DNA from 2 places in the Monashia sp. NPDC004114 genome. Region 2 is predicted to be linked to the other one. Evidence: predicted binding sites of a transcription regulator. Region 2 holds the regulator's gene; the other holds the start of a gene.
The links. The regulator HspR, encoded in region 2, represses chaperone genes until heat shock. The targets are predictions, from matches to a motif close to AAGTTGAGTCNNNNNGACTCAACTT.
Positions count from the first base shown of each region.

Region 1: a site for HspR is predicted at 5,144-5,168, ahead of lon (endopeptidase La). Genes of this name have one in related genera too.

Region 1 is NZ_JBSGGK010000006.1:133,075-148,169, reverse strand. It holds gene ACWEOW_RS10115 (SDR family oxidoreductase) at 1-251, shown strand, start outside; gene ACWEOW_RS10110 (hypothetical protein) at 261-485, shown strand; gene ACWEOW_RS10105 (RNA polymerase sigma-70 factor) at 478-1,347, shown strand; gene ACWEOW_RS10100 (hypothetical protein) at 1,370-1,765, shown strand; gene ACWEOW_RS10095 (MarR family winged helix-turn-helix transcriptional regulator) at 1,819-2,268, opposite strand; gene ACWEOW_RS10090 (VOC family protein) at 2,348-2,722, shown strand; gene lon (endopeptidase La) at 2,789-5,128, opposite strand; gene ACWEOW_RS10080 (MarR family winged helix-turn-helix transcriptional regulator) at 5,289-5,777, opposite strand; gene ACWEOW_RS10075 (NADPH-dependent FMN reductase) at 5,882-6,463, shown strand; gene ACWEOW_RS10070 (hypothetical protein) at 6,483-6,614, shown strand; gene ACWEOW_RS10065 (DNA methyltransferase) at 6,636-7,328, shown strand; gene ACWEOW_RS10060 (S8 family serine peptidase) at 7,894-10,464, shown strand; gene ACWEOW_RS10055 (FG-GAP repeat domain-containing protein) at 10,461-13,424, shown strand; gene ACWEOW_RS10050 (ATP-binding protein) at 13,515-15,095, shown strand, end outside.
Region 2 is NZ_JBSGGK010000017.1:35,643-50,737, reverse strand. It holds gene ACWEOW_RS19425 (nucleotide exchange factor GrpE) at 1-566, shown strand, start outside; gene ACWEOW_RS19420 (DnaJ C-terminal domain-containing protein) at 692-1,684, shown strand; gene ACWEOW_RS19415 (heat shock protein transcriptional repressor HspR) at 1,734-2,189, shown strand; gene ACWEOW_RS19410 (ATP-binding protein) at 2,332-5,094, shown strand; gene ACWEOW_RS19405 (SGNH/GDSL hydrolase family protein) at 5,129-5,962, opposite strand; gene ACWEOW_RS19400 (SGNH/GDSL hydrolase family protein) at 6,100-6,948, shown strand; gene ACWEOW_RS19395 (hypothetical protein) at 6,958-7,233, shown strand; gene clpB (ATP-dependent chaperone ClpB) at 7,327-9,885, shown strand; gene ACWEOW_RS19385 (ABC transporter permease) at 10,118-10,996, opposite strand; gene ACWEOW_RS19380 (ATP-binding cassette domain-containing protein) at 10,983-11,945, opposite strand; gene ACWEOW_RS19375 (LolA family protein) at 11,942-13,168, opposite strand; gene ACWEOW_RS19370 (response regulator transcription factor) at 13,263-13,913, shown strand; gene ACWEOW_RS19365 (sensor histidine kinase) at 13,910-15,095, shown strand, end outside.

The sequences.
Region 1 (15,095 bases), on a different contig from region 2:
TGGGCCGCATCGCCGTCGGGGAGCCGCTCAACGGGAGCATCGACATCGCGGGTCCGGAGCAGTTCCAGATGGACGAGTTCTTCCGTAAGGCTCTTGCCGCTCGCTACGATCCGCGCGACGTCGTGACCGATCGACACGCCAGGTACTTCGGCTCGGAGCTGTCCGAACGGTCCCTGGTCCCGATCGGCGACGCCATCCTCGGTGAGGTCCGTTATGACGACTGGGCCGCACGAGCCACACCCGGAAAGTGACTGCGAGTCATGAGCGACTACGAGTTCCTGCACAACCTCGAGGTGGAGGTCGAGACGCGCCTCGAGCTCGTCGGGCCGACCGAGCCGTCCGTGTATGCGGCCCTGCCGTCCGCCGAGTGGCAGATCGACCCGACCGATGTGGAACGTGAGGTCGTAGGTTTGAGAAGCCTGATCGGGGCGATCGAGTCGTTGGAGTCGGACATCGCAGCGACCGGCCTCGACCAAGGTGTCTGACGACCTGGACGAGGCTGCCGCGACGTTCGATGCGGTCCGCCCCCGGCTGATAGGGATCGCGTACCGCATGCTGGGCAGTCACAGCGAGGCCGAGGACCTCGTGCAGGACGTGTGGATCCGGTGGCAGGCGGCGGATCGCGGTTCCGTCGTCAGCCCCGTGGCCTACCTCTCGACGGCGGTGACCCGGTTGGCGATCAACGAGCTCAAGACGGCGCGAGCGCGGCGCGAGACGTACATCGGTCCATGGCTGCCCGAGCCGGTCGATACCAGTGCCGACCCGTACCTAGGCGCCGAGCGTGGCGAGGCCCTGAGTTTTGCCGTCCTGCTGGTCATGGAGAAGCTCACGCCTACTGAGCGTGCGGCATACATCCTGCGCGAGGCGTTCGACTACCCGTACAACGAGCTTGCCGGCATCCTGCAGACCACAGAGCCTGCGGTCCGCCAGCTCGTCAGCAGGGCGCGCAGGCGGCTGGCCGCCGAACAGCGCCGGGAGATCAGTGCGACCCAGCAGCGGGAGCTGCTCGAGGCGTTCGTCACCGCAGCCCGCTCTGGTGACCTCGCAGCGTTGGAGCGGCTGCTGGCCAAGGACGCCATCAGCTACTCCGACGGTGGTGGCGCCGTGCGCGCCTCGCGGTTCCCCGTCGTCGGCGCGCCGCGGGTGGCGAAGTTCCACCGGGCCTTCGCCCCGCGGTTCTGGGTGGGCGTCGAGGTGCGCTGGGGCACGGCGAACGGTCAGCCGGTCGCCGTGCTGCACCATGACGGCGACGTCTTCGCGGCGCTCACGGTCACCGTCTCGACCGAGGGAATCGACCAGGTGCTATGGATGATGAACCCCGTCAAGATCACCGCGATGACCGCCTGACCTTCAGCCACAGGGAGCAGACGTGCATGGTGGAGCGGCCGACTCGGCAGGCGGCATACGCGACGAGGATCTGGTCGTCCTCACCTTCGCCGCGGCGTGCGAGGCCGGCAGCGTTTCGGCGCTTCGCGACCTGCTGGCGACAAACGCGAGCGTCGTCACCGACACCGGCCGCTCGGCCGACGCTGCCGTGCAGCCGCGGCACGGCGCGGACGAGTGCGCACGGTTCGTGGTGGACCTGCTGAGCCAACATGCCGGCGCGACTCTCACGCTCGAGGCGGTGAACGGCCGGACCGGCGTTGGCGTGCGCAGGTTGGGCCAGCTTGTCGCGATGGTGACCCTCGGCGTCGTGGCGACAAGGGTTGTCCACGTCTGGATCGTGCTGAATCCCGACAAGCTTCGGCACTGGCAGCACGGCTGATCGGAGCAGGCTCAGCGGGTGCGGGTGAACCACACCGTGATCAGGGTGGCCCTTCATCTTTCATGACTCAAGAGGGCGTCGCGGCAGGAGGTGAGCATCGACTGAAGGTCGGCGCGCTGAGCTGGGCTCAGCCCTGCGGTCATGCGTTGGGCGATCGCGGCAATCTCCGCGTGCGCCTGGGAGACCACGCCGAGCGCACGGGCGGTTGGGACGGTCGCACGTTCACGGCGAGGACCGGGCTTGTCTGACCGCTCGACCAGGCCGCGCTTCTCGAGTCCCTGAAGAAGGACGTTCATGGACTGGCGCGACACGAAGGTGCGGCGGGCCAGATCGGAGCTGGTGATGCCCGGATCGTCTCGCAGGTTCTGAAGGCACGCGTACTGCGGAACGTTGAGCCCCAGGGGCCGCAGGGCCTCATCCATCCGTTGATGTAACACCGCCTGCGTCTCCTTGACCAACACGCCCAACTCCTCCGGCACCGTGCGGCGCACCTGTTCGTTCATGTCAACAGTTTGACATATCGGCCAAGCCAGTGTCAGACTGTTGACACTGCCCTACTAGAGAGACATTGAGGCGATCCCCATGAACAGCACAACGACCGGCCCCGATTTCGTGTCATTCCAGGTCCGCGACCTTGCCGCCGCAGCGGCGTTCTACGAGAACACGGTTGGGCTCAACCGGCTGCCGGCCCCGAATCCGGAGGTGGCGGTGTTCTCCGCAGACGGTGTGTCGTTCGCAGTGCGCAAACCGTTCCCGGGCGTCGACCTCGATGCCGTCGGCCAGCTCGGGGCAGGCGTCGGCGTGTGGTTCCGCGCCGACGACGTGGTCGGTCTGCACCAGCGGTTGATCGAGCAGGACGTGGCCATTTCCCAGGACCTGTTCGAAGGGCCGTTCGGCACTCAGTTCTCGTTCCGCGATCTCGACGGGTACGCGGTCACCATCCACTCCAAGGCCTGAACGCTCCCGATGGGTTGACGGACCACGGCCGCCGGCCGCGGGCGGCAGGCCTGCCGGCGCGTCCGGTCAAGCCGCGGCTGCGGCCGGACTGCTCGTGGTTGTGTTGTTCGAACCCGCGGGCTCGAGCGCGGCGGCGAGGATTTCCTTGACGTCGGAGACCAGGCTCACGGTCACCGCCTCCAGGACCTCCTTCGGGACGTCGTCGAGGTCGGGCTCGTTGCGCTTGGGCAGGAACACCTCGGTCAAGCCGGCCCGTTGCGCGGCGAGCAGCTTCTGCTTCACGCCGCCGATGGGCAGGACCCGTCCCGTCAGGGAGATCTCACCGGTCATGCCGACCTCGGCCCGCACCAGTCGGCCGGTCAGGAGCGAGACCAGGGCGGTTGTCATCGTTACGCCCGCAGATGGCCCGTCCTTGGGGACCGCGCCGGCCGGGAAGTGCACGTGTACCGGTCGGTCCAGCTGCGCCGGGTCTATGCCGAGCTCGTCGGCGTGGGCGCGGACCCACGACAACGCGATCTGCGCGGACTCTTTCATGACGTCCCCGAGCTGCCCGGTGAGGGTGAGGTTCTGCCTGTCGCCGGGGACCGAGGTGGCCTCGACGAAGAGAACATCGCCGCCCATTCCCGTGACCGCCAGCCCGGACGCGACACCGGGAACCGAGGTGCGTTCCCGCGACTCGGGGGTGAACCTGGGTCGGCCGATGAGGTCTTTGAGGTCGTCCAGGTCGATGGCCACCGGGGTGTTCCTGAGTGAGGCCTTCCGGAATGCCTTGGCCAGCAGCCGCTCCATCTGTCTCACACCGGCTTCGCGGGTGTGGTTCGCGGCAATCTCCCGCAGCGCGTCGTCGGTGATGGTGAGCTCGTCCGGGGTCAGCGCGGCGCGCTCGAGCTGGCGGGGCACCAGGAAGTCACGCGCAATGGCGACCTTGTCCTCCTCGGTGTACCCGTCGATGGTCACCAGCTCCATCCGGTCCAGCAGAGCCGGTGGGATGGTCTCGAGCACGTTCGCGGTCGCGATGAACAGCACGTCGGACAAGTCGAGGTCGAGCTCGAGATAGTGGTCGCGGAACGTGTGGTTCTGCGCCGGGTCGAGCACCTCGAGCAGCGCCGCGGCCGGGTCGCCCCGGTAGTCCGAGCCGACCTTGTCGACCTCGTCGAGGAGCACGACCGGGTTCATCGACCCGGCCTCCTTGATGGCCCGCACGATACGGCCGGGGAGCGCACCGACGTAGGTGCGGCGGTGGCCGCGGATCTCGGCTTCGTCACGAACGCCACCCAAGGCGACCCGGACGAACCTACGCCCCAGGGCTCGGGCGACCGACTCACCCAACGATGTCTTTCCGACGCCTGGAGGGCCGGCCAGCAGCACGACGGCGCCCGAGCCACGGCCGCCGACGACCGACAGGCCACGCTCGGCGCGGCGGGCCCGGACCGCGAGGTACTCCACGATCCGCTCCTTGACCTCGTTCAGCCCGTGGTGGTCCTCGTCGAGCACCGCGCGGGCCGCATTGATGTCGGCAATATCCTCGGTCGTCACGCTCCACGGCAGGTCCAGGACCGTGTCGAGCCAGGTGCGGATCCAGCCCGCCTCGGGGTTCTGGTCGCTGGAGCGTTCCAGCTTGTCGACCTCCCGCAGCGCCGCCTCACGGACAGCCTCAGGCAGGTCGGCGGACTCCACCCGCGCCCGATAGTCGTCCGAGCCGTCCGGCTCGCCCTCACCGAGCTCCTTGCGGATCGCGGCGAGCTGCTGACGGAGCAGAAACTCGCGCTGGTTCTTCTCCAGTGACTCCCGGACATCGGACTCGATCTGGTCGTTGACCTCGGACTCTGCCAGGTAGGTCTTCGTCCACTCGATGAGCAACGGGAGCCGCGCTGCCACGTCGGGCGTCTCGAGCAGCTGGTGCTTGCGCTCGGTCGACAGGTACGGCGCCCAGCCGGCAGTGTCGGCGAGCAGGTCGGGGTCGGTGATGGCGTTGATCGAGTCGATGATCTGCCAGGCCTCGCGCTTCTGCAGCAGCTCGACGACGAGCTTCTTGTAGTCGCCCGCCAGAGCGCGCAGCTCGTCGGTCACAGGTGTCGGGTCGACCGGTTCGGCCTCGACCCACAGGGCGGCGCCGGGGCCGGTCACGCCGACGCGGATGAGCGCACGTGAGCCAGTTCGCAACACCGCGGCTGGTGCGCCGCCGCGGAACGTGCCGACCTTCTCGACCTGCGCGACCACGCCGTATGAGGGGTAGGCGCCGTCGAGGCGGGGTGCTACGAGGAGTTCGGGGGTGCCGCCGTTGGCGGCGGACTGTGCCGCGTCGACCGCTGCGCGCGCTCCCTCGGTGAGCTCGATCGGCACGACCATTCCCGGCAACAGCACCACGTCGTCGAGGAACAGCACCGGAAGTTGTTTCGAGGTCATCAGAGTCCTTGTCACAAGTTGAGTTGTTCTCACTCAACCCTGGGACCTGGCCTGTTGTTCCCGGTGGCACCGTTCGGCCGATGGCACGGCATCTGGGCACCCCGCTGGGTCAGTGGGACGGGGCACCCGGTCGCCTGGGCCGTGTCATTCGCTGCGTGGCTCAGCACGTCTCGTCATCGAGTCGGCCCAGGATCTGGCGGGCTGCGTCGCGCAGGGCGTGCTGCGCGCCCGTGTCGAGGGCGTCGAAGACGAGGCCGCGTACGCGTTCGACGTGCCCCGGCGCCGCCTGGACGAGGTAGTCGTAGCCGGCGTCGGTGAGGATCGCGTTGGTGAACCGGCCGTCGCTCGGATCGGGCTCGCGGCGCACCAGGCCGCGTTTCTCGAGACGGGCCATCAGGTGAGAGAGCCGAGAGAGCTCGGAGTTGGCCAGGACCGCGAGCCGGCTCATCCGGATCGTGCGGTCCGGCTGGTCGGACAGGCCGGCCAGGACGTAGTACTCGACGAAGCCCAGGTCCGAGTCGCACTGCAGCTGACTGCTCAGGGCCGCCGGCAGCCTGGCAAGCAGCAGGTTCAACGCCTGCCAGGTCTCCAGCTCGTCGGAGGTCAGCCAGCGCGCTTTGCGCGTCGACGGCCCCTGGCTTCCACCCATGCGCCCAGTGTAGGGCCCCGCCGCCCGTGACTTGAACATTCATGTGATCTGGTGGACCATGGCTGTTACATGAAGATTCAAGTCAAATCTGAAGGAGGAGCCCGGTGAGGGATCTGAAGATCGCCGTCATCCTCGGCAGCACCCGCCCTGGTCGCAATGGCAAGGCGGTGGCCGACTGGGTGATCGAGCAGGCCCGGGGCCGTTCCCGCGCGACCTACGAGCTGGTCGACCTGCTGGACTACCCGCTGCCGCACCTGGACGAGCCGCTGCCCGCGGCGATGGGCCGCTACCAGCACGAACACACCAAGCAGTGGGCGGCGACCGTCGCCCAGTTCGACGGGTTCGTGTTCGTCACACCGGAGTACAACCACTCCACCAGCGGTGTGCTGAAGAACGCCATCGACTACCTGCAGGCCGAGTGGCACAACAAGGCAGCCGCCCTGGTCGGGTATGGCGCCGTCGGTGCCGCCCGCGCGGTCGAGCACCTGCGCGGTGTGCTCAGCGAGGTCCAGATCGCGCATGTCCGGCAGGCGATGGCGTTCTCGTTCTTCACCGACTTCGAGAACTTCTCGGTCTTCACGCCGGCCGACCTGCACAAACAGTACGTCGGAGTGATGTTCGACCAGCTCGAGGCGTGGGCCGGCGCGCTCAAGCCCTTGCGCGCAAACCAGGAGGCCGCGGCGTGAACGCCGTCGTCTGGTCACCGTGCTGCTGGCCCGCGTCTTCCTTGCCGCGGGAGTCATGAAGCTCACCGGGGCGCAGTCCGAGCTCGTCCGGGCCGGGCAAGGTAGGGCGCGCGACCTCGCGTCAGGCCGGGGCGACGTCGTCACCGGATGACGCCGGGGCGAAGATGGGCGCATGACTGAAGGCACGCCGGCGGCCACGGACCACGGGCCGAACGGTCTGCCGCCCTACCTCACCGCGACCGCCGCAGAGCTCGCGGCCGAGCGGGTCGCCGGGGCTGACGAGGACGTCCACTTCACCGAACGCCTCGCAGCGGAGGTCATCAGCCGCCTCTCGCGGCCGGGTGACCGTGTCCTCGACCCGTTCGCCGGGTTCGGCACGACCCTCGCAGTCGCCCACCGCCTCGGCAGGTTGGCGGTCGGTGTCGAGCTGCTGCCCGAGCGGGTCGAGCTCGTCCGGTCGCGGGTCCCCGAAGCGACCATCATCGAGGGCGACGTGCGGGGCCTGCACCGGCTCGTCACCGAGCCGGTCGACCTCTGCCTCACCTCGCCGCCCTACCTCACCGCCAACGACCACCCGCACGACCCACTGACCGCCTACACCCGGATCGGCGGGGACTACGGCACCTACCTTCGGGACCTGGCCGCGATCGTCCGGGACGTCCGCAACCTCTTCCGGCCGGGCGGCCACCTCGTCCTCAACGTCGCCAACATCCGCCACGCCGGCTACACGACGACCCTCGCGTGGGACGTCGCGAGAACCGTGAACCGGGTGCTGCCCTTCCTTGGCGAGACCATCGTCTGCTGGGACACGCTCCCGCACGACCTCACCGGCGACTACCTGCTCACGTTCGGTGGCGAAGGGTGAGCCGCGCGCGGGAGCCGGCCCAGCGGCATACCGGATAGGTCGTATGCCGCTAGGCCAAAGCGGACGGTAATGCGGCCCTGGGACGCCGAAAACCGTAGAGCTACAAGCACTCTCGGGCCATGGCGAGGCTGTGACCAGCACTGATGAAAGCGCGGCCAAGGACTCGAACCCCGAACCCAGTGCGTCTCGGGCTGCGTCGAGCGTTGCTGCCCGTCACTGCCCGCAAAGGTCAATTGACGTGCAGGTATGCCGTTCTGCGTGGACTCCTCCCTTGCCTGCCTGTTTCCGTCCAAAGGCGGGAGGTTACGCGGGCGCAGGATCCGTCCGAGCCTGTCCATCGACTGCCCGAGCGACACCGTCACGCGATGCCCGCAGCGCGCGTGTGACCTGGCGTCGTGCAGGACCGCTCGGGCTCCACCGCAGCCGGACCCGAGCTCTCGGTAATTCGCCAGTAACGGCGCCCACCTAGCCTCGCCGGCGAGATCGAAACCGTGCCCGAAGCCACACCGGGACCACCGCGGGGCAGATCCCTGCTCGCATCGTCCACCGAAGGAAGAACACCCCCATGCATCTGTTCAGTAGCGCCCGGCGCCGGACGGTGCCGTGGGCGGCCGCAGCGGCCGTCGCGGTGCTTGCCGGGTCGGCGCCAGCCGCCACGGCCCTCGCCACCGCCGAGACCGGCGGAGCCCACGTCGATCCCACCGTCACACAGCTCACCGATGCCGGCCGAAGCTCGACCTTCTTCGTCGTGCTCAAGCAGAAGGCCGACCTGTCGGGTGCCAAGGCCGGCCACGGCCATGCGGAGAAGGCGACCGCGGCATACGCCGCGCTGCGCGCCAACGCCGCATCGAGCCAAAGGTCACTGCGGTCCTACCTGGACAAGGAGAAGGTCGGGTACCAGTCGTACTGGATCGCCAACGCGCTGGAGGTCACCTCCGCCGACCCCGGCCTCGTCGACGCCCTGGCGGCTCGGCCGGACGTCGCGAGCATCGTCTCCGAGCACCACTACGCATTGGACGGGGTCGAGGCCACCGCGGCACCCGCGGCTGCCGCCGCACCCGCGGCAGGCCTCGCGGCCGTGACCCCCGAGTGGGGTGTCGCCGACATCAAGGCGGACCAGGTCTGGTCCCAGTACGGCACCACCGGCGAGGGCATCGTCATCGCCAACGTCGACTCCGGCGTGCAGTACAACCACCCGGCTCTCGTGGGGACCTACCGCGGCAACCTCGGCAACGGCGCCTTCTCCAACGACTACAACTGGTTCGACCCGACCGGCCAGTGCGCGACCTCCGGTGGCTTCCCGTGCGACAACAACGGCCACGGCACGCACACCATGGGCACCATGGTCGGCCAGGGCGGCATCGGCGTCGCGCCGGGCGCCAGGTGGATCGCGGCCAAGGGCTGCGAGGCAGCGAGCTGCTCCGACAGCTCGCTGCTCAAGTCGGGCCAGTGGATCCTGGCTCCGACCGACCACAACGGCCAGAACCCGCGCCCGGACCTGGCGCCGGACATCGTCAACAACTCCTGGGGCGGCGGCGACACGACCTTCTACCAGGACATCGTCGAGGCGTGGAACGCGGCCGGGATCTTCGAGGCCTTCGCCGCCGGCAACGACGGTGACGGCCATACCTGCTCCACCGCGCACGCTCCCGGCTCCCAGGCTCCGTCGTACGGCGTCGGCGCCTACGACCAGAACGGTGTGATCGCGTCGTTCTCGGGCTTTGGTCCCTCGCTCGTCGACGGGTCGATGAAGCCGAACATCTCGGCGCCGGGCGTCAACGTCCGCTCTGCGTTCCCGAACAACACCTACCGCAACCTCAACGGCACGTCGATGGCGACGCCGCACGTCGCGGGCGCCGTGGCGCTCCTGTGGTCCGAGGCCCCGTCGCTGATCGGCAACATCGACGCCACGCGTGCGCTGCTCAACCGGGCCGCACGCAACGTGGATGACACGCACTGCGGCGGCACCGCGGATGTCAACAACGTCTGGGGTGAGGGCAAGCTCGACATCCTCGCGGCCGTCGACGCAGCGCCGCACACCGCAGCCGTCATCACCGGACACGTGGCCGACAAGGTGTCGGGCGCCGCAGCCGCCAACATCGCGGTGACTGCGTCGGGCGAGACCACCACTCGGACGGTCACCACGGCCGCCGACGGGTCCTACCGTCTGGTCCTCCCGGCCGGCACCTACTCGTTCTTCCTGAGCGGCTACGGCTACGCGAACCTCGACGAGTCCGGGTATGCCGTCGTGACGGGTGGCGACACCACGAAGGACTTCGGGCTCGACCCGGTTGCCCACCACAGCGTCACCGGGACGGTGCTCGACGTCACCGGCAAGCCGCTGGCCAAGGCCGCCGTCTCGATTGCGGGCACGCCGCTTCCCGAGGTGGCCACCGACACGCAGGGCAGGTTCACCTTCCCCGACGTCGCCGAGGGGTCGTTCACCCTCAACGCGCGTCCCGCCGCTCCGGTGCTCTGCAACGGCGTGTATGCCGGTGCCCTGACGGTCGACGGTGACGAGAGCACCACGGCCCAGGTGCCGAACCGCACTGATGCCGGCGGCACTGTCAGCTGCGCCCCGGCCACGTACTCCTGGGTCAACGGGTCGTCCAAGGTCTCCATCAGCGGAGACGAGGACGCCGCGACGGTCGCCCTGCCGTTCCCCGTGAAGTACTACGGCGTCTCGTACACCAGCGCGTCGGTCACCACGAACGGTCTGGTCAACTTCCTCCAGCCGCGCCTCGGCGACTACTCGAACACGGCGCTTCCTGCCGCAGCCCAGCCGAACGGCATTCTCGCGGTTCTCTGGGACGACCTTGTCCTCGACAAGAAGTCGAGCGTCCAGACGACCACGAGCGGCACCGTCGGTTCCCGCCGCTTCGCGATCGTGTGGAACAACGCGGCGTTTGCGGCCGACACGTCCGTCCGCGTCTCCTTCGAGGCCGTGTTCGACGAGGCAACCGGCGCGATCACCTTGCAGTACAAGGACATCGCGGGGAACGCGCTGGAGCTGGGCGGTTCGGCGACCGTCGGCATGGAGAACCAGGCCGGCAGCGACGCCCTCCAGTACTCCTTCAACCAGACCGTCCTGACCGACGGCTCGGCAATCCGCTTCTCGCAGAAGGCAACCTCATGAACAAGACCAGAACCACCGGCCTGGCCTGCGCCCTCGTCGCCGCGGGGCTCGCGTTCGGCCTGTCCCCGTCGGCGGCCACCGCCGACGACGGCGACCTGCTTGTCCTGACCGACACCCAGACCCAGGAGCTCGCAGCCCGCCTGCAGCTCGACCCGTACGGCGACCTCGCCGACCGGACCTACGACCCGCAGGGCGCCTCGCCGACCAACGGCGCGGACACCATGGCCGGCACCGACACAGCCACCACGGGTGCTGACACGGGCACGGACACGGGCACGGGCACGGGCACGACGACCGGCGATGGAAGCAGCCAGGCGTCCCTCGATGCGGTCCCTGCCCTCAAGGCCAACGTGCGCGGCGCGGTCGAGGGCGCGCAGGGCATGGCCGTCACCGTTCCGGTGGCCGACCCCGCGGGTGACTACTTCACCCTCCACGCCCTCGGCAACATCTCGCGGCGCACCCCGGACGGGAAGCTGGCGTGGGAGCGGACCAACACCTCCTTCTACCAGGAGTGGAACCTCCCGGTCGCCTCGCCGCGCTTCTCGCCGGAGCCCTACCCGGCCCGAATCGTCATGGGCTTCAACGCCGTCGGGCCCTTCACTCCGGCGTCCGACAACGGCTACGCGACCGGCGACCTGACTGGCGACGGGGTGCCGGACGTGGTGTTCACGGCCGACGTCGGCACCTTCCCGTTCCGCCCGTTCGTCAAGGCCGGCTACCCGCTGCCCACCGGCACCTTCGTCACGGTGCTTGACGGTGCCACGGGCAAGACGCTCTGGAGCAACGTGTACCCCGGCGTCTACAACATCACCGTCGTCGGCAAGACCCTGGTGATGGCCGACAGCCCGACGTTCAACCTGAACGCCCCCGCCACCTCGAAGGTGACCCTCACCGGCGTCCGCTTCGACTACGCGAACGGCGCCCTCACCCCGTCGAGCACGTGGACCTACGACACCGGCAAGACCAAGGCGAACACCGCCGGGTGGGCGAGCCTGAAGCCACTGGGCGGCGGCCTGCTCGCCGCGTCGTGGAACGTCCGGAGGACCACTGCGGCCCCCGTGCCCGAGGGTCACACACTGGTGCTCGACACCGCAGACGGGAGCGTGAGGTGGCAGAGCGCCAACCGGCTGTACTCGCGCCAGCTCCAGCTCGACTCGTCCCGCGGACGCCTGGTCGCCATGGAGCAGTCCGACCCGAACGAGGGCGTGCGGTACGAGATCGCGGCCTACTCCATCGCCGACGGCACCCGCACCGTGTTCGACTCCCGGATCAACGCGCTGCCGATCGACCTCGAGGTCGGTGACGTGCAGGGGGACACCAAGCCGGAGTACGCGGTCAGCGAGGACACGCTCGACCCGAGCCTGTTCGTCAACGCGAACACCATCCGCGCCCTCGACGGCAGCACCGCCTCGGTGCTGTGGTCGCGCACGGTCAAACGGGACCCCGACTGGAGCAGGGACGGCGCGACCGCGTGGGGCCTGACCGCGGTGAACAGCACCATCGTCGCGGACTACACGGACGACAGGTCGGCGTCCGGCGCCGACAACCGCAGCGTGACCCGATACGCGCGGCTGGCGGCCCTAGCCGGCAACAACGGCGCGGTGAAGTGGGAGCAGCGCGGGGTCGTGGCGTCCCAGGCCTGGGCCCAGGCGTACCTGAAGGACAACGGGTGGCGGCTGCGCACGGTCGACACCGACCAGAACATCCGTACCTACAACCTGGGCAGCGGCAAGCAGGAGTCCGTGACGCCGCTCCAGAGCGTCCTCTCCTCCGGTGTGGTCATCGACGTCAACGGCGACGGCACGAAGGACGTCGTCGCGGGCGGCCAGTCGCACGGGGTCTACGCCTACGACGGAGCCTCGCTGCTCGCCGGTTCGCCGAAGCTGCTGTGGCAGGCCACGGCCCCGGGCCAGATCCACAAGATCGTCAAGGCCGACGTCAACGGCGACGGCCGCGAGGACCTCGTCGTCGCCGCCGACACGGCCGTGGTGGCCCTTGACTCCCGCACCGGGAAGGCGCTGGCGACGATCGACGGCCTCGGACAGTACGTCTGGACCGTGGCGGCGGCGGACCTCGACGGCGACGGCAGGGCCGAGATCGTCGTGCCGACCGACAAGGTGCGCGTCTACGGTGTCGACGGCAAGAAGCGATGGGAGTATGCCGCCCCGGCAGCCGCCGGCAGCGTGATCTTCGGCGAGGCCACCGTCGCCGACGGGCAGGTCTACGCCGAGTACACCAACCGCGTGGGGAACCCTACCCAGCCGCGCCCCGCAGGCGGCGTCGCCCTCAAGGCCGACGGCACCGTCGCCTGGACCGTCGACCCGGCACCCGAGGGAGCCCCGGGCCCGGTGGTCGGGATCCCGATGCGCGGCGCGACCTTCGCGTCGCCGGCGATCCCCTACGCGGACGGGCACGCAGTGGTCTACACGTGGTTCGTCCAGAACGCGGCGACCAAGGTCGTGACCACCTACGTCGAGATCCGTGACGGGCGCACCGGCCAGGTGCTCCACACCGGCACCGCGGGTGGCCCGTGGACGCTCGGCAGCTGGTTCACCGGCCCGGAAGGCCTGTACATGGGCAGCACGGCGTCGATCCGCCTATACGGCGCCAACGGCGCCGACTTCAGGGCCTCGACGACGGCCCAGATGGAGAACGCGGCGTTCGCCACGGGCCCCAACGGTGTCCGGTACCTGCTCACCAGCGGGGCGGCGTTCTTCCAGCTGTTCGACCCCGCGATCGTGACGTCGTCGACGAGCATCCCCCCGGCATACGGCAGGAACCTCGGCGGCAACCGCGAGATGGTGGTGGGCGACCTCGACGGGGACGGCAAGGACGAGCTTGTTTCGCTGAACTTCGACGATTCGGGCACCGACCGCATGGCCGGCCTCGAGGGTGGGGGCTACTCGGTCCCCTACACGGCGATCCGCTCGCTGACCGTGTTCACCCTGGACCCGTCCTGACCGGTCCCACGACCTGAGGGGGCGCGCACCCGCCTTCCGACGCCACGGCGCCGGGGGGCGGGTGCGTTGCCGGGGGTCTACTGTTCGCCCATGACGAGGGCGCGACCGGACAGGGGTGCCCTCGGCATACGTCCGCCGCTGCTCCGGCTGCAGCTCCTCGGCGGCTTCCGGGCCGTCCGCGACTCCGGCCCGCCGCTCGCCGAGCGGTGGACGCGGCCGAGCGCCCAGGCGCTGGTCAAGATGCTCGCGGTCGCGCCCGACCACCAGCTCCATCGCGAGGAGGCCATGGCGGCCTGCTGGCCGGAGGCCGACCCCGAGTCGGGCATCCGGAGCCTTCGGGTGGCCCTGCACGCCGCGCGTCGGGCGCTCGAGCCGGAGCTCGCTGCGCGAGCGCCGTCGGCCTACCTGACAACCGACGGGGCCATGCTCCGGCTGGAGCCCGACACCGTCTGGATCGACACCGACCACGCCGAGCGTCTCGCCCGGGCGGCACTCCAGACGGGCAGCACCGCCGACCTGGCCGAAGCCCTCGATGCGTTCACCGGGGAGCTGCTGCCGGAGGACCGGTATGCCGTGTGGGCCAGTGCCTGCCGCGACCGGCTCGTCGTCCTCGTGGAACGTCTCAGACTCGCCCTGGCGGACGCCCTGCTCGGCGACGTGCTCCCCGACGAGGCGGCCGCCGTCGCGCGTGACGTGCTCGCCGACAACCCGACCGACGAGCGCGCCCACCAGCTGCTGATGCGCGCGTACCTGGAGCAGGGGCTGCGCCGTCAGGCCATCCGCCAGTACCACGCGTGCCGCGACGTCCTCGACTCCGAGCTGGGCATCCGTCCGGGTCCCGACACCGAGCGCCTGCACGCGCTGGTGCTCGAGTCGCCCGGTGGCGGCTCGGTCCGGGCATCGGAGGACGATCTCGTGCCGCCGCCGGCGCTGCGCCAGCCACCCGCGTCGCCACTTCGCGGCCGCGACGAGGCGGTGACTGCGATGCTCGACGTCGCCGCTCCGCGGGTCCGTCTGGTCGGCGGTGAGGCCGGTCTCGGCAAGACGAGGCTCGTCACCGAGGCGGCCCGACTTCGGGCCGGAGCAGGCACTGCGGTCCTGTGGGGTGCCGGCCACGACGCCGAGGGGCACACGCCGTACGGCGCGTTCGTGGAGGCGCTCGACGGGTGGCTCGCGGACCGCCCGTCGGTGGAGCGGGCCCGGATTGGAGGCGAGTACCCGGAGCTGGCGGCGGTTCTGCCGACCCTCGGCTACGCGGGCGCCGACGCCGCGCGCAGCCCGGAGGACGAGCGGCAGCGGTTGTTCCGGGCGGCCGCCGGCTTCCTGGCGGACCTGTCGAATGCGGTGCCGGTCCACGTCGTCCTCGACGACATGCACGGTGCCGACCTCGGCTCCTTCCAGCTGTTGAGCCATCTGGCGCGACGCGCGGCTGCGGGGGACCATCCCGCGTGGACGTTCGCCGTCGCCTACCGCGACGACGAGCTCGCCGAGTCGGACCCACGCCGGATGGTGCTCGAGTCACTGCTCCGCGACGGTCTCGCGGGCCGTGTCGCCATCGGGCGGTTGAGTCGCCAGGACTGCGAGGCCCTCGCCGCGGACGTACGGGCGCTCCCGACGGACGGCGTCCCCGACGAGGTGTGGGAGCTCTCCCTGGGGAACCCGCTCTTCGCG
Region 2 (15,095 bases):
CGGCCGGCGGTCTGGCCGACGGGTCCCGTCGCCACCACTCGTACTACGAGGGAGGCGCGGGCGCGTCGTCCGAGCCCGGCGGTGACGACGAGTACGACCACGGCCCCGACGAGTCCGAAGGCGAGGCCCTCGCCCAGGAGGACGCCCTGGCCATGACCTACCTGGCAGACCTGCAGCGGCTGCAGGCCGAGTACGTCAACTACAAGAAGCGCGTCGACCGCGACCGCGACCTGATCCGCACCACCGCCGTGGGCAGCGTCGTCGAGGCGCTCCTGCCGGTCCTCGACGACATCTACATGGCCCGCCAGGCCGGTGACCTCGCCGACGGGCCGTTCGCCGCGATCTCGGACAAGCTCGAGTCGACCCTCGGCAGGTACGGCGTCGAGCGGCTCGGTGAGGCCGGTCAGGAGTTCGACCCGAACATCCACGAGGCGCTCATGCACGTGGAGGCCGACCTTCCGGAGGGCGCGACGGGTACGACTGTTGTGCAGGTGCTCCAGCCGGGCTACCGGATCGGCGAGCGTCTCGTCCGTGCAGCCCGGGTGTCGGTTGCCGACCCCGGCTGAGCGGCTTCCTGCTGGGGCACGCCCCGCCCGAGCTGTCGTGCGGGGCGGCCCCAGCGGCATACATCATGATGTGAGGACCACGACGATCACGACGATGCGGCCACGCGAGGACAAGGAGGCGCGCCATGGCTAGCCAGGACTGGTTCGAGAAGGACTTCTACTCGACCCTCGGCGTGTCCCAGGACGCCGACGCGGCGACGATCAAGAAGACGTACCGCAAGCTGGCGCGCGACCTGCATCCCGACCACAACGTCGGCGACGCGAAGGCCGAGGAGCGGTTCAAGGAGGTCGGGGAGGCGTATGCCGTCCTGTCCGACCCCGAGCAGCGCCGCGAGTACGACGCGATCCGCGCGATGTCGCACGGCGGCGCCCGCTTCACTGCGGGCGGCCCGGGCGGCGGGCCGGGCTTCGAGGACATCTTCTCGGCGTTCGGCGGCGCTCCCGGTGGGCAGCGAGTGCGCTTCAGCACCGGAGGCGCTGGCCAGCCGAACCTCGAGGACATCCTCGGGCAGATGTTCGGCGGCGGCGCCCCGGGCTATGGCGACTTCGGGGCCGCGGCGGGCCCGCGCCCGGGCGCCGACGTGAGCGCCTCGACCCGGATCGGCTTCCGCGACGCGGTCGAGGGCGCGACCGTGGCGCTGAGCTCGCCCGATCTCGGGCGGATCAACGCGCGAATTCCGGCTGGGGTCAAGGACGGACAGAAGATCCGGCTGCGCGGCAAGGGCCGGCCCGGTGACCCCGGCGCTCCGGCCGGCGACCTCATCCTGGCGGTCTCGGTCGACACCCACCCGGTCTTCGGCCGCGACGGCGACAACCTCACGGTCGACCTGCCCGTCACTTTCGCGGAGGCGGCGCTCGGTGCGACCGTGCCGGTGCCGACGCTCGATGGCGGCTCGGTCAAGGTCAAGATCGCCGCAGGCACCCCCAGCGGCCGCGTGCTGCGGGTCAAGGGCCGCGGCGTCAGACGAGGGGACCACACCGGCGACCTGCTCGCGAAGGTCCAGGTCGTCGTGCCCCAACGGCTCACCGACGAGGCCCGCGAGGCGATCGAGAAGATGGCCGCCGCCGAGGACGGTCACGACCCCCGGGCGGAGCTGTTCCAGCGCGCCCGCGGCTGACGGCATACGGCCCCCATCACGCACGACAGACGGAAGGCAGGTGACGACGATGGCGCGTAGGAACCCACGACCCGCTGGGCACGACGACGACGCCCCGGTGTTCGTCATCTCCGTCGCGGCCGAGCTGGCCGGGATGCACGCGCAGACGCTGCGCCAGTACGACCGGCTCGGCCTCGTCTCGCCGTCGCGCACGCGCGGCGGCGGCCGTCGCTACAGCACCCGTGACGTGGCGCTGCTGCGCGAGGTGCAGCGGATGTCCCAGGAAGGCGTCTCGCTCGCTGGCATCCACCGCATCCTCGAGCTCGAGAACCACGTCGAGGCCCTGCGCAGTCGCGTCGACGAGCTCACGGCCGAGCTCGAGGCCACCCGTGCCGCGCTCGCCCAGCCCCCGCGGGTCTTCGCGGTCGGGCTGCGCGGCGACGTCGTGCCGATGCGGCCCGGGCAGCGCCCGCCGCGGTCGCCCGCCTCGCAGGCTCTCGTCGTCTGGCGGCAAGAGGACCGCTGACCCGCCGGGTTCGCTTGTGGACCAAGGGGTCCAGCCGGGGCAGCGCGCGCCCGCGGTCTGTGCAAGGATGGCCGCGCCTCAAGCAACGGGGCCGTCAGTCCGGCCTGCCCGACTCGGGTGGCCAGACCCCGGAAAGTCCCGCGTGACACCTGATCACGAGAGCCCCTCGCCTCTCGCCTCTGCTCCAGGGGCTCACTTCGCCCCACACACCGAGATGGGGCGGCTCGTCGCCGCTCATGACTGGTCGGCCACCCCGCTCGGGCCGATCGACGCGTGGCCACAGACCCTCGCCACCGCCGTCGGCATCTGCCTGTCGTCCCGGTTCCCCATGCTGGTCTCCTGGGGCCCGGACCTGCGCATGATCTACAACGACGCCTACCTCGTGCTCCTGGGTCAGGCGAAGCACGCTGACGCTCTCGGCCAGCCGGTCGCGCACGTGTGGCCCGAGGTGTGGGATGTCATCGCGCCGATGTTCTCGGGAGTCATGTCCGGTGCGCCCGCGACGTGGTCCGAGGACCAGTGCCTCGTGGTCGACCGGCGCGGCTTCCTCGAGGAGGCCTTCTTCACCTGGACGTATGGCCCGATCCACGGCCCGGACGGCACGGTCGAGGGCGTGCTCAACGTGGCCGTCGAGACCACCGACACGGTGGTGGCCGACCGCCGAGCGCGCTGCGCTGCCGAGCTCGTCGCGGCACTCGCAGGCGCCGAGGACGCCTCCGGCGTGCGCGCCGCCGTGCAACGGACCATGGGTGCCGGCCTGGCCGACCACCTGTCGGTCGACCTCGTGCTCGCCGGTGACCAGCTTGGCGATCGAAGCACCCGTGACCTGCGGTCGGTCGCGGTGCGCGAGCCGGGCAGCACCGAGGCCGTCGGCAGTCTCGACGTCGAGCCCAACCCGCTGCGGCCGTGGGATGCGAGCCTGGAGCGACACGTGGAGACCTGCGCGACGCACGTGGCGACCGCGCTCGGCGGGCTGCAACGGCTCGAGCAGGAACGCCGACGGGCCAGCGCCCTGGCCGACCTCGACGCCGCGAGGTCGACCTTCTTCGCGAACGTGAGCCACGAGCTGCGCACACCCCTGACGCTCGTCGCAGGCCCGGCCCACGACGCTCTCGAGGACGTCCGGACCCCGTTGCCGGACGTCCATCGCGAGCGGCTGTCCCTCATCGAGCGCAACAGCGGCCGGCTCATCTCCCTCGTCGACCGGCTCCTGGACCTGACCAGGCTCGAGGCGGGTGTCGTGCAGCCGCACCCCTCCGAGGCCGACGTCTCGGCCGTGACCCGAGGCCTCGCCGACGGGTTCCGCCCGGCGGTCGCCCGCGCCGGTCTGGCGCTCTCGGTGTCTTGCGCCGACCTGCCGTCCGCGGCCTACCTCGACGTCGAGATGTACGAGCGGATCGTGCTCAACCTGCTCTCGAACGCGGTGAAGTTCACGGTCGACGGATCGATCTCGGTCGTGCTCCGCCCCGTCGGCGACGGCTTCGAGGTCAGTGTGTCCGACACCGGCGTCGGCATCGCGGCCGAGGACGTGGACCGGATCTTCCAGCGCTTCCAGCAGCTCGCGCCGGCGACGGGGCGTTCGCGCGGCGGCGCCGGCATAGGGCTGTCCCTCACCCGCGAGCTCGTCGAGCTCATGGGTGGCCGGATCGCGGTTCGGTCCGAGCGCGGCGTCGGCAGCACCTTCTCGGTCGAGCTGCCGGTGACGATGCCGACCCCGCCCACGGACGGGAGCCACGGGCAGTCGATCACGCGCCGACCGCTCGAGTCGTTCATCGACGAGGTCACCCTCCAGACGGTGGCGGCCGATCCTGCCGCCGAGACGGCTGCCGGCTCGGGGGCCGGCTCGGGGGCCGGCGCCAAGCCACGCCTGCTCATCGTCGAGGACCATCCTGACCTGCGGAGATACCTCGTCGACGCCCTCGGGGACGACTACGACGTCACCGCGGCGGCCGATGGCCTGCAGGGGCTGGCCCTGGCCCGCACTCGCCGCCCCGACGTCGTCCTTGCCGACGTGATGATGCCTCGCCTCGACGGCAACGCCCTGGTCCATGAGCTGCGCGCGGACCCGGCGACGGCCGAGGTGCCCGTCGTGCTGCTGTCCGCCCGCGCCGGTGCAGAGGCACGGGTGAGCGGCTTCCAGAGCGGCGCCGACGACTACCTCATCAAGCCGTTCGTCCTGTCCGAGCTGCGAGCCCGCCTCGGCGCGGTCCTGCGCCGGCCGGCCCAGCATGACCAGGAGGCGCGCGAGCGCCGCGACCGGGCCGCGTCCCTGGCCTTCGAGCTCGAGGCGGCCGCCGAGCTCGAGCAGGTCGTCGTCGCCGCGGTCGCCGGGTTCAGCGTCCTGTTCGACGGAGCCGCCGCCGTGCGGGTCACGGCAGGCGAGGCCGACCTGCTCTTCACGCTCGATGGGGTCGCGGACCCCGAGAGCCTGCCCAGCGGCATACGGGACCTGTTGTCTCCTTCCTCCCAGCCCGTCCAGCCCGCACAGCCCGCCCGGGTGCGGGCGCCCGTGGTCGCGGGCGAGCCCGACCCGGTCCGCACCGGGCTTCTGCTCACCCCGTCGAGCGCGTCGTCGACCTGTCGGGTCTGGGTGCAGTTCCGCGCGGTCCGTCTCGTGAGCGTGGACGAGGCGATCGTCGGCGACCTGCTCGCACGGAGCTTCGCCCACGCGGTCGACCGTGTGCTCGCCCGGCGGGACGCGGACGCCAGGGAGCGGCAGCTGCAGCAGGCGATCGAGAGCCACCGGTCCATCGGCCACGCCGTCGGCGTGCTCATCGAGCGGCACAAGGTGACGGCCGTCCAGGGCTTCGAGATGCTCCGGCAGGCATCGCTGCACCGGAACATCAAGCTGCGCGAGCTCGCGAGGCGCGTGGTCGAGACCGGCGAGGAGCCGATGCACGCCTGACCCACACCCGCGCGCCTTGCGCGCTCGCTCGACGTCAGCCGACCCGGTGCCGTCCCGAGCGCTGCGCCAGCGCCGCCCCGGAATGGGTGGCGGCGAGGCGCTTCATCCCCTTGGCGGGCCGGATCGGGACCGGCCACTTCGGCAGCGCGGCGTCGCCGTCGCGCACGCCCCGCATCCTCCTCCTGACCAGCGGCACCACCTCCGACCGGACGAAGAGCAGCTCGTCGCCGATGGCCGTCCGCCAGGGACGGCGCTCGCGGGGGCCGAGCTCCTTCACCCGCACGGTGTGCGGGATCCCGAGGGAGGCGAGCACGAAGGCCGCCATCCGCTTGTGCCCTTGGCGCGACATGTGGATCTTGTCGAAGGCCCAGAGCCGGGGGTCGTCGTACTCCCGCATCAGGGTGTGGTCGAGCAGCACCGCACCGTGCTCCTCGGCCAGCCGACGCACGGCGTCGTTGAACACCAGGATCCGGCGGCGCAGCGGTTCGAGCAGGAAGGTCGTCCTCGTGTCGAAGGTGGTGAAGACGAGGACCTGGGCACCGCTGTCGACCAGTCTGACGAGCGCCGCCTCGTACCGTTGCACGAGCCCGTCCATGTCGGTGCGCAGGGACAGGATGTCGTTGCCGCCCGCGTAGAACGAGATGAGCGTGGGCTCCATCGCCAGAGCCGGCTCGAGCTGATCGTCGACCACCTCGTCAAGCAGCTTGCTGCGGATCGCGAGGTTGGCATACTCCCACCGCTTGTCGTCGCGACCCAGCTGCTTGGCGACCCGGTCTGCCCACCCGCGAAACCCATTGGGGTAGAGGAGGTTCGGGTCACCGACTCCCTCTGAGAAGGAGTCGCCGACCACTACGAAACGCCCCGCCACCGGGTCACTGTCTCCCGAGGGCCCACCTCTGACGCAAGGGTGGTGCGGCGATCGTCGACGAGTGTTCGCCGAACCGTCGGCTGGCCGTCATGTCGACGCTGGCCTCCTTGCGCGAGTCCGACCGTATGGTGCCGGTCGTGAGCAGGTTCGTCGCGCTGGGCGACTCCCTCACCGAGGGGGTCGGCGACCCGCACCCGAGCTGCCCCAACGGCTTTCGCGGCTGGGCCGACATCGTCGCAGCGCGACTCGCGGTCCCTGAACCGAGGACCGAGTACGCGAACCTCGCACTCCGGGCGAAGCGCACCGTCGACGTCGCCGCGGAGCAGGTGGAACCGGCGATCGCGATGCGCCCCGACGTCGTCACCATCTGGGCAGGCGGCAACGACCTGCTCCGTCCGGTACTGCGTCGCGACGAGGTTCTCGACCCGCTCGAGGACGCCGTATGCCGTGTGGCCGGGACCGCTGGTCACGTCGTGCTGCTCACCGGTTGGGCGCCCATCGTCTCCCTGGTGCTTCGCCCCGTCCGTGCACGGGTTTCCATTTTCGACAACGGGATTCGCGAGATTGCCCGGCGTCACGGCGCGACCCTGCTCGATCTTGCGTCGCTGGCGGACTGGCAACATCCGGCCCTCTGGTCGGCCGACCGGGTGCACCCCTCGCCCGAAGGCCACGCACGCATCGCGGACGCGGTAGGGCAGCTCCTCGGACTGGCGCCGTCGGCGGGGGTGGCCGCGCCCGGCCCGCACGGCGCTGCCCGTCGGCTCCGGGACGGCATACCGGCTCAGCGTGCCGGCTACACCCAGTGGTGGCACGACGAGCGGGCATGGTGGTTCGACCATGCGGCACCACATGTGCGCAGGTGGGTCGCGCGGACGTCCTCACGTGAGCAGGTCCAGCCCAAGTGGGCGGTGCCCGTGCGGCCGGCGACCGCGTTCGGGTGGCGTGAGGGCGCCGAAGCGGTTCACGAGCCGGCCGACGTTGCCTAGTCTGGCTGGGTGGACCACAGGGAGGGTGGCGGCAACCCGGCCGAGCGAGAGCACCTGCTGGTGTTTCCCGACCGGGACGTCGCAGAGGAGATCGCGGACGACCTGGACTCCGAGGGCTTCGCGGAAGTGCATGTGGTGCGCGAAGCCCTTGCAGGAGAAGACGACTCGGACGACCACGAGTGGGCGGTGTACGTGCGTACCCCTGACGACGAGGCGTATGCCGCCCGCTTCGAGGCGCTGGCCGAGGAGAACGACGGGTGGTACGACCCCGACCCGAACGCGTGACGATCCCAGCGCTCCGCTCCCAAAGTTGAGCGGAATAGACTCAACTGTTGCTCGGTTGTCGCCAACGATCTTCATTCCCGACCAGGAGGACGCATGGACCTTCAGCTGACCAACAAGGCGCAGGAGGCGTTCGCGCAGGCCGCGACGACCGCCGCCGGCAAGCACCACCCGAACATCGAGCCGGCACACCTGCTTCTCGCGTTGGCAGCCCAGTCCGGCACCACCACCCCCGCGCTGCTCCAGGCGGCGGGCTCGAGCGTGGCGCTGGCCACCGAGACAGCCGAGAAGGCGATGGCCGCGCTGCCCCAGGTCACCGGGGGAGCCCAGCAGCCCCAGCTCTCGCGCACCGCCCTCGCCGCGATCCAGCAGGCGCAGCAGTACATGACGGCCATGGGCGACTCCTACGTCTCGACCGACCACCTGCTGCTCGCGCTCGCGCGCACGGGGCAGTTCGGCCTCGACGCCGACGCGATCGAGAAGGCCATCCCACAGCTGCGCGGTGGCCGCCCTGTCACGTCTGACAACCCTGAGGGGACCTACGAGGCCCTCGCCAAGTACGGCACCGACCTCACCGCCCGTGCCCGTGAGGGCAAGCTCGACCCCGTGATCGGGCGTGACGCCGAGATCCGGCGCGTCGTCCAGGTGCTCTCGCGACGCACCAAGAACAACCCTGTCCTCATCGGCGAGCCAGGAGTCGGCAAGACCGCGGTCGTCGAGGGCCTCGCGCAGCGCATCGTCGAGGGCGACGTGCCCGAGAGCCTGCGCGACAAGACGCTCTACTCGCTCGACCTCGGTGCGATGCTCGCGGGGGCGAAGTACCGCGGCGAGTTCGAGGAGCGGCTCAAGGCCGTGCTCGACGAGATCACCGGCTCGGACGGGCAGATCATCACCTTCATCGACGAGCTGCACACGGTCGTCGGCGCGGGCGCCGGTGGCGAGGGCGCGATGGACGCGGGCAACATGCTCAAGCCGATGCTCGCCCGCGGTGAGCTGCGGCTCGTCGGGGCGACCACGCTCGACGAGTACCGCCAGCACATCGAGAAGGACGCCGCCCTCGAGCGGCGGTTCCAGCAGGTCTTCGTCGGCGAGCCCTCGGTCGAGGACACCATCGCCATCCTGCGCGGGCTGAAGGAGCGCTACGAGGCTCATCACAAGGTGACCATCGCCGACTCGGCGCTCGTGGCGGCTGCGTCTCTGTCGGACCGGTACATCAGCGGACGACAGCTGCCGGACAAGGCGATCGACCTCATCGACGAGGCAGCGTCCCGGCTGCGCATGGAGATCGACTCGAGCCCCGTCGAGATCGACGAGCTCCGCCGCACCGTCGACCGGCTCAAGATGGAGGAGTTCGCGCTCGAGCAGGAGACCGACGACGCCTCGCGGGACCGGCTCGAGCGGCTGCGCAAGGACCTCGCCGACAAGTCCGAGGAGCTCGCCGCGCTGACCGCTCGCTGGGAGGCCGAGACGGCCGGGCTCAACGCGGTCGGCGACCTCAAGGCGCGCATCGACGACCTCCGGACCCAGGCCGACCGGCTGCAGCGCGAGGGCGACCTCGGCGCCGCCTCGAAGATCCTCTACGGCGACATCCCGGCTCTCGAGAAGGACCTCGAGCTCGCCCAGGAGCGCGAGGCCCGGGCCGTCCATGACGAGGAGCCGATGGTCAAGGAAGAGGTCGGCGCCGACGACATCGCCGAGGTCATCTCGGCCTGGACCGGGATCCCGGCCGGCCGGCTGCTCGAGGGCGAGACCGAGAAGCTGCTGCACATGGAGCAGCACATCGGCGCCCGGCTCATCGGGCAGGCCGAGGCCGTCCGCGCGGTGTCGGACGCCGTCCGCCGCACGAGGGCCGGCGTGTCCGACCCGAACCGCCCGACCGGGTCGTTCCTGTTCCTCGGCCCGACCGGCGTCGGCAAGACCGAGCTCGCCAAGAGCCTGGCCGACTTCCTCTTCGACGACGAGCGCGCGATGGTCCGCATCGACATGTCGGAGTACTCCGAGCGCCACGCCGTCGCCCGCCTCATCGGCGCGCCCCCGGGCTACGTCGGCTACGAGGAGGGCGGCCAGCTGACCGAGGCAGTGCGACGCCGGCCCTACTCCGTCGTGCTGCTCGACGAGGTCGAGAAGGCGCATCCCGAGACGTTCGACATCCTGCTGCAGGTGCTCGACGACGGCCGGCTGACCGACGGGCAGGGTCGCACCGTCGACTTCCGCAACGTCATCCTCGTCATGACCAGCAACCTCGGGTCCCAGTTCCTCGTCGACCCGACGCTTGGCCCGGACGAGAAGCGCGAGGAGGTCATGGCGGTCGTCCGCACGGCGTTCAAGCCCGAGTTCCTCAACCGGCTCGACGAGATCGTCGTGTTCGACGCGCTGAGCCAGGACGACCTCGCCCACATCGTCGACCTGCAGGTGCGCTCGTTCGCAACGCGGCTGTCGGACCGCCGGATCACGCTCGATGTCTCCGACGCGGCGCGGCAGTGGCTGGCGAGCAGGGGCTACGACCCGGCATACGGTGCGCGGCCCCTGCGGCGGCTCGTCCAGCGCGAGATCGGTGACCGCCTTGCCCGGGCGCTGCTCGCGGGTGACGTCCGCGACGGCTCGACCGTGAAGGTCGACGTCGACGACACCGGCGAGGCCCTCACGCTCAGCTGACGCCGCGCTGACACCGCACCGTATGCCGCCCCCCGCGCCCCGGGTCCGGCATCGTCGAGTGGCCGCTTCGTCTCGGTAAGTCGGGGGCTGGTGTGAGCGGGCGACCACTCGACGGTAATCCGACCGGAGGCTGGGTAGGTTCCAGAGGGCTTGGCCTGGTCGAGTGGCCGCTTCGTCTCGGTATGTCGGGGGCTGGTGTGAGCGGGCGACCACTCGACAGGGGTTGGATGCGTCAGCTGGTGATGTCTTTGCCGGCGAAGCGTGACCAGGCGAGGAGCCAGAACACGACGGCATACCCGAGGTCGACCCACAGACCACGGGCCACGTTGTCCCAGAACGGCGGGTCGCGCATGATGTCGGCGAACGCGCCCCACTGGTCGACGATGAGCCACGGATGGAGCCAGGAGATCTGCGGCACAGAGTCCGCGATCCACGACAGGATCGTGAAGATCATCAGCGCGACCGTCGCGGCCAGGGGCTGCTCGGTGAGGGTCGAGATGAACAGCCCGACCGCGCCGAGGGCGGCGAGGCCCGCGGCTACGTACAGGCTGACCAGCACGACCCGCCACACCGCGGCCCCGAACGACAGCTCGGTGCCGGACAGCGTCGGCATGTCGCCGGTGCCGAAGAGCGCGATCCCGATGATCGCCCCGGCGACCGTCACCACGGCCACGCCCCAGAGCGCGCCGATGACGAGCGCGGCGTACTTGACCGCGAGCAGGCGCGTGCGCCCGACCGGGACGGTGAGCAGGTAGCGCAGCGTCCCGAGGTTCGCCTCGCCCGCCACCGAGTCGCCCGAGAGCATCGCGATGGCCAGAGGCAGGAACAGTCCGATCTCGACGCCGAGCGCCGCGAGCGGGACGAAGAGCCCGTTCGAGGTGATCGACGAGAGGAAGTCGGGGCCACGTCCTTCGCGGGGCGTGGAGATCCGCACGGCGATGGCCATGAGGATCGGCACCGCCGCGAGGACGAGCAGCCCCATCTGGTTGCGACGGCGGCCGGCGATGAGCCGCAGCTCCGACCGAAGGAGCCGGGTCGAGAACCACCGGGCGCGCGGGCGAGGTGCTGCGGCCACCGGCTCGACCGGTGCGACGCTCTCAACCGCTGACATCGAAACCCTCCCCGGTGAGCGCGACGAACAGGTCCTCCAGGCTCGGGCTCGTCACGGTGAACTCCTTGACGCCGACGCCGCCCTCGACGAGCGCGGACACGATCTTCTCGGGTGCGACGCCGTCGGGCGTCCCCCTGACGCCGCCCGGCACGGCTTCCACCGCGATCAGCCCGAGCTCGCCGAGAATGCGCGCCGCCTCGCCCGGCTGGTCGGTGAGGACCCGCGCGACGGGCGCGGCCCCGCCCCTGACCTCGGTCGACGACCCCTGGGCGACGAGGCGTCCATCGCTCATGACGCCGAGGTGGGTGCACATCTGCTCGACCTCCGACAGCAGGTGGCTCGACACGAAGACGGTCGCACCCTCGGACGCGAGCGAGGCGACGAGGTGACGAACCTCGCGAGTCCCTTGTGGGTCAAGGCCGTTCGTCGGCTCGTCGAGGACGAGCAGCTCGCGGGGGACCAGCAACGCAGCCGCGATGGCCAGGCGCTGACGCATCCCGAGCGAGTAGGCCCGGTAGCGCTTGCCGGCCGCGGCGAGCAGCCCGACCCGGTCGAGGGCCGCATCGACCCGCTTGGCCGTCGTGTGCGGGTCGGCGGTCAGGTCGGCGGCGTCGAGACGCCGCAGGTTGGCCCGGCCGGACAGGTACGGGTGGAAGGCAGGACCCTCGACGAGCGACCCGACCTGCGGCAGGACGGCCTGCGCCGATCCCGGGATCGGTTGTCCCAGAAGGGTGCTCGTGCCCTCCGTCGGCCGCACCAGGCCGAGGAGCATCCGGATCGTGGTCGTCTTGCCGGATCCGTTGGGCCCGAGGAAGCCGTAGACCGACCCCCTCGGGACCACCAGGTCGACGCTGTCGACGGCCGCCTTGTCCCGGAAGCGTTTCGTCAGTCCGTGCGTCGTGATCGCGAGATCACGGGCGGGGGCCGACGTGGCTCGGGCCTCGGTCACTTCGCCGCCAGTGCGGCATACAGCTGGTCGGGTGCCACCGCGCCCACTGCCACGCGTCCGTCGTCGGTGATGACCGCCGAGAAGAGCGTGCCTTCGAGGACATGGCCGCTGCCCCAGGTGCCCGACGTCGTCGGGAGCGCCTTGAGTATGCCGTTCAGCTGCTTCGTGAGGTCACCCGCCGGTCCCGAGGAGCCCGAGCCCGCCGCGCCCGACGTGCCCGAGGCGCCGGTCGCAGTCGAGAGCGGCGCCACGACGACGGTGCTCCAGCCGGACCCGACCACCTTGACCTGCGAGGCGGCCTTGACCGCATCGGCAGAGGACAGGCCCTTCAGCGGAGCGGCGTTCGTGGCCCCGGCCGACTTCTTGAGGCTGTCCGACTGGGTGACGGTCGTGCCGGCCGGAGGAGTGAACTCGAACTGTCGCGCCTCGGGCTTCGAGAAGTCGACCGAGGTGAAGCCGACCTCGAAGGCGGGGTTGGACAGCTTGGTCGAGAAGACCTGGACCCGGAGCGGAACGTGCTTCTCGGCGTCGATGGCGATACGGACCGACGCGACCCGGGTCGTCTTCGACTTCGGGGTGAGCACGAGCTCGTAGGCCGAGCGGCCGGCGACCGACGCCGTGCCCGAGGTCGTCACGCTCGTGTCGTTGCCCATGGCGGCCATCGCAGCTGCCGCGGCGGAGTCCGGGGTGGAGGGAAGCCCGGTGGCCATCCCGCCCGGGAGCCCCTTGGGCTTGCCGGTCGACGTGCCGTCGGGAGCGTTGTCCTTGGCGCCGAGCGTGTGGTGCACGGCGGTCTTGTCGGCGCTGGACCACAGCCACAGGTCGCTGCCGTTGCGGATGACATCGGACTCGCCGCTCGTCCCGACGAGAGCGAGCCGCTGCCGGGTCGGACCGTCGAGCCAGATGCGCCACGTGTGCGTGCCGGACACGAGCGAGCTGAGGGAGCTGCTCGCCGCGCCGGATCCGCCCGGTCCACCCGAGCCGCCTCCTGTGAGGCTCGGGAGCTGGGGCAGCCCGAGATCGGACGTCTGCACGACCGTCCCGGACAGGCTCGACACGTCGGCCGACCGGACGTCGGCGACGAGCTGCATGGGGGTGCGCGGGGGGAGGCCGGCGTCGGCGGTCGCGTTCTGGTTGATGGCGAGCGCGGTGGCGCCGATGACCCCGACGGCTGCGACGGGTAGGCCCCAGCGCGCTGCTGGGTGTTCGGTGAAGATGCTCATACGCACATCGTGCTCCGGGTCGCCTGAGAGACCACTGAGACCGGTGAGGCGACGCGGCGCTGCCGATCTGGCCGCACCGTGACATCGTGACGGTGTGCGGGTGCTCTTGGTCGAGGACGAGGCGCGGATGGCGGCGGCGCTGGTGCGCGGCCTCGCGGCCGAGGGCTTCGTGGTCGACCACGTGGCGGACGGGCTCTCCGGTCTCGAGGCGGCACGGTTCGGCGCCTACGACGTCGTCGTGCTCGACATCATGCTTCCGCGGATGTCGGGATACACGGTGGTGAAGACGCTTCGCGCCGAGGAGAACTGGGTCCCAGTCCTGCTTCTGACGGCCAAGGACGGCGAGTACGACGAGGCCGACGGGCTCGACTACGGCGCCGACGACTACCTCACCAAGCCTTTCTCGTTCGTGGTCCTCGTCGCCCGGCTGCGTGCGCTGCTGCGACGTGACCCGGCGCCACGCCCGGTCGTCCTGCGGGCGGCCGGGGTCGAGCTCGACCCGGCCACGCATCGGGTCGAGGTCGAGGGTGCCGAGGTGCCGCTCGCGCCGCGCGAGTTCCTCCTGCTCGAGCACCTCATGCGCGCCGCCACCGCCGTCGTGCCGAAGGAGGATCTCCTGGAGAAGGTGTGGGGCGACCTCGACGACGCGAACGTCGTCGAGGTCTACATCGGCTACCTTCGCCGCAAGCTCGGCCGGTCGCGCATCGAGACCGTGCGCGGCGTCGGCTACCGGATGGCACGATGACCGCGACCCGTCGCGGCACACGCCTCTCGGGCCGGCTCGCGAGGCTCAGCCTCCGCGCGCGGCTGTTGCTCGTCGGTCTGGTCGGCGTCGCCGGCGCGCTCCTCATCGGAGGGGTGCTCATGTATGCCGTTCTCACCGGATCGCTCAGCCGCTCGGTCGAGGGGGCGGCCCGGTCCAGCGCGGAGCAGGTGGCGCTGCTCGTCGGCGCCGGTCGGGTGCCCGACCCCGTGCCTGTGTCAGGAGCCCAGGTGCTCCAGGTCCTCGACTCGCAGGGCCGGGTCGTCAGCGGGTCCGTCACCGCGGACCGGCTCACGCCCCTGGTCACACCGGAGGAGCTGCGACAGGCGCTGGCGGGGGAGTCGGTCGTGGTGCCGGGGAGCCGGTCCGGGCTGGCGGGGCGTCTTCAGGTCGCCGCGGTGGACGCGCGGCCCGAGGGCGGCAACGGGACGGCATACAGCGTCGTCGCGGCGGCCCCGACCGCCGACATCGAGCAGAGCGCGCGGACCCTGCGCTGGCTGCTGCTCGCGATCTTCCCGCTGCTGCTCGCCGCCCTCGCGCTCATCGCCTGGCGCGTGATCGGCGCGGCACTCGCGCCGGTGGAGGCGCTGCGCCGGGGGGCCGAGCGCATCGACGAGTCGTCGTCGGACACGGAGCGGCTCCCGGTGCCCCCGACCGACGACGAGGTGAGCGCCCTCGCCGCGACCCTCAACGCCATGCTCGACCGGATCGCCACAGCCCGCCGCAAGCAGCGGGCCTTCGTCGCGGACGCCGCCCACGAGCTGCGCAGCCCGCTCGCGAGCATGCGCACCCAGCTCGAGGTCGCCCAGCGGCTCGGCGAGGGAGGAGACGTGCCCGCGGACGTCCTGCCCGACGTCGAACGTCTCTCCGCCGTCGTCAACGACCTGCTGCTGCTCGCTCGCGCCGACGACGCCGCCACCGCGACGGGTCGCCGCGATGTCACGGTCGACGTCGCGGCGCTGCTCGTCCAGGTGCACGGACGCTACGCGGCGGCCCGGGTGCCGGTGCGGGTTGCGCCCGGCCTCGCTAGCCGGAGCGTCAACGCGCGCGTGGACGAGGACGACCTCGTGCGGGCCCTGGTCAACCTCGTCGACAACGGCGTGCGCCACGCCCGGACCGCCGTCGTGCTGGACGCCACGGCCGTCGGACATCGGGTCGAGGCGA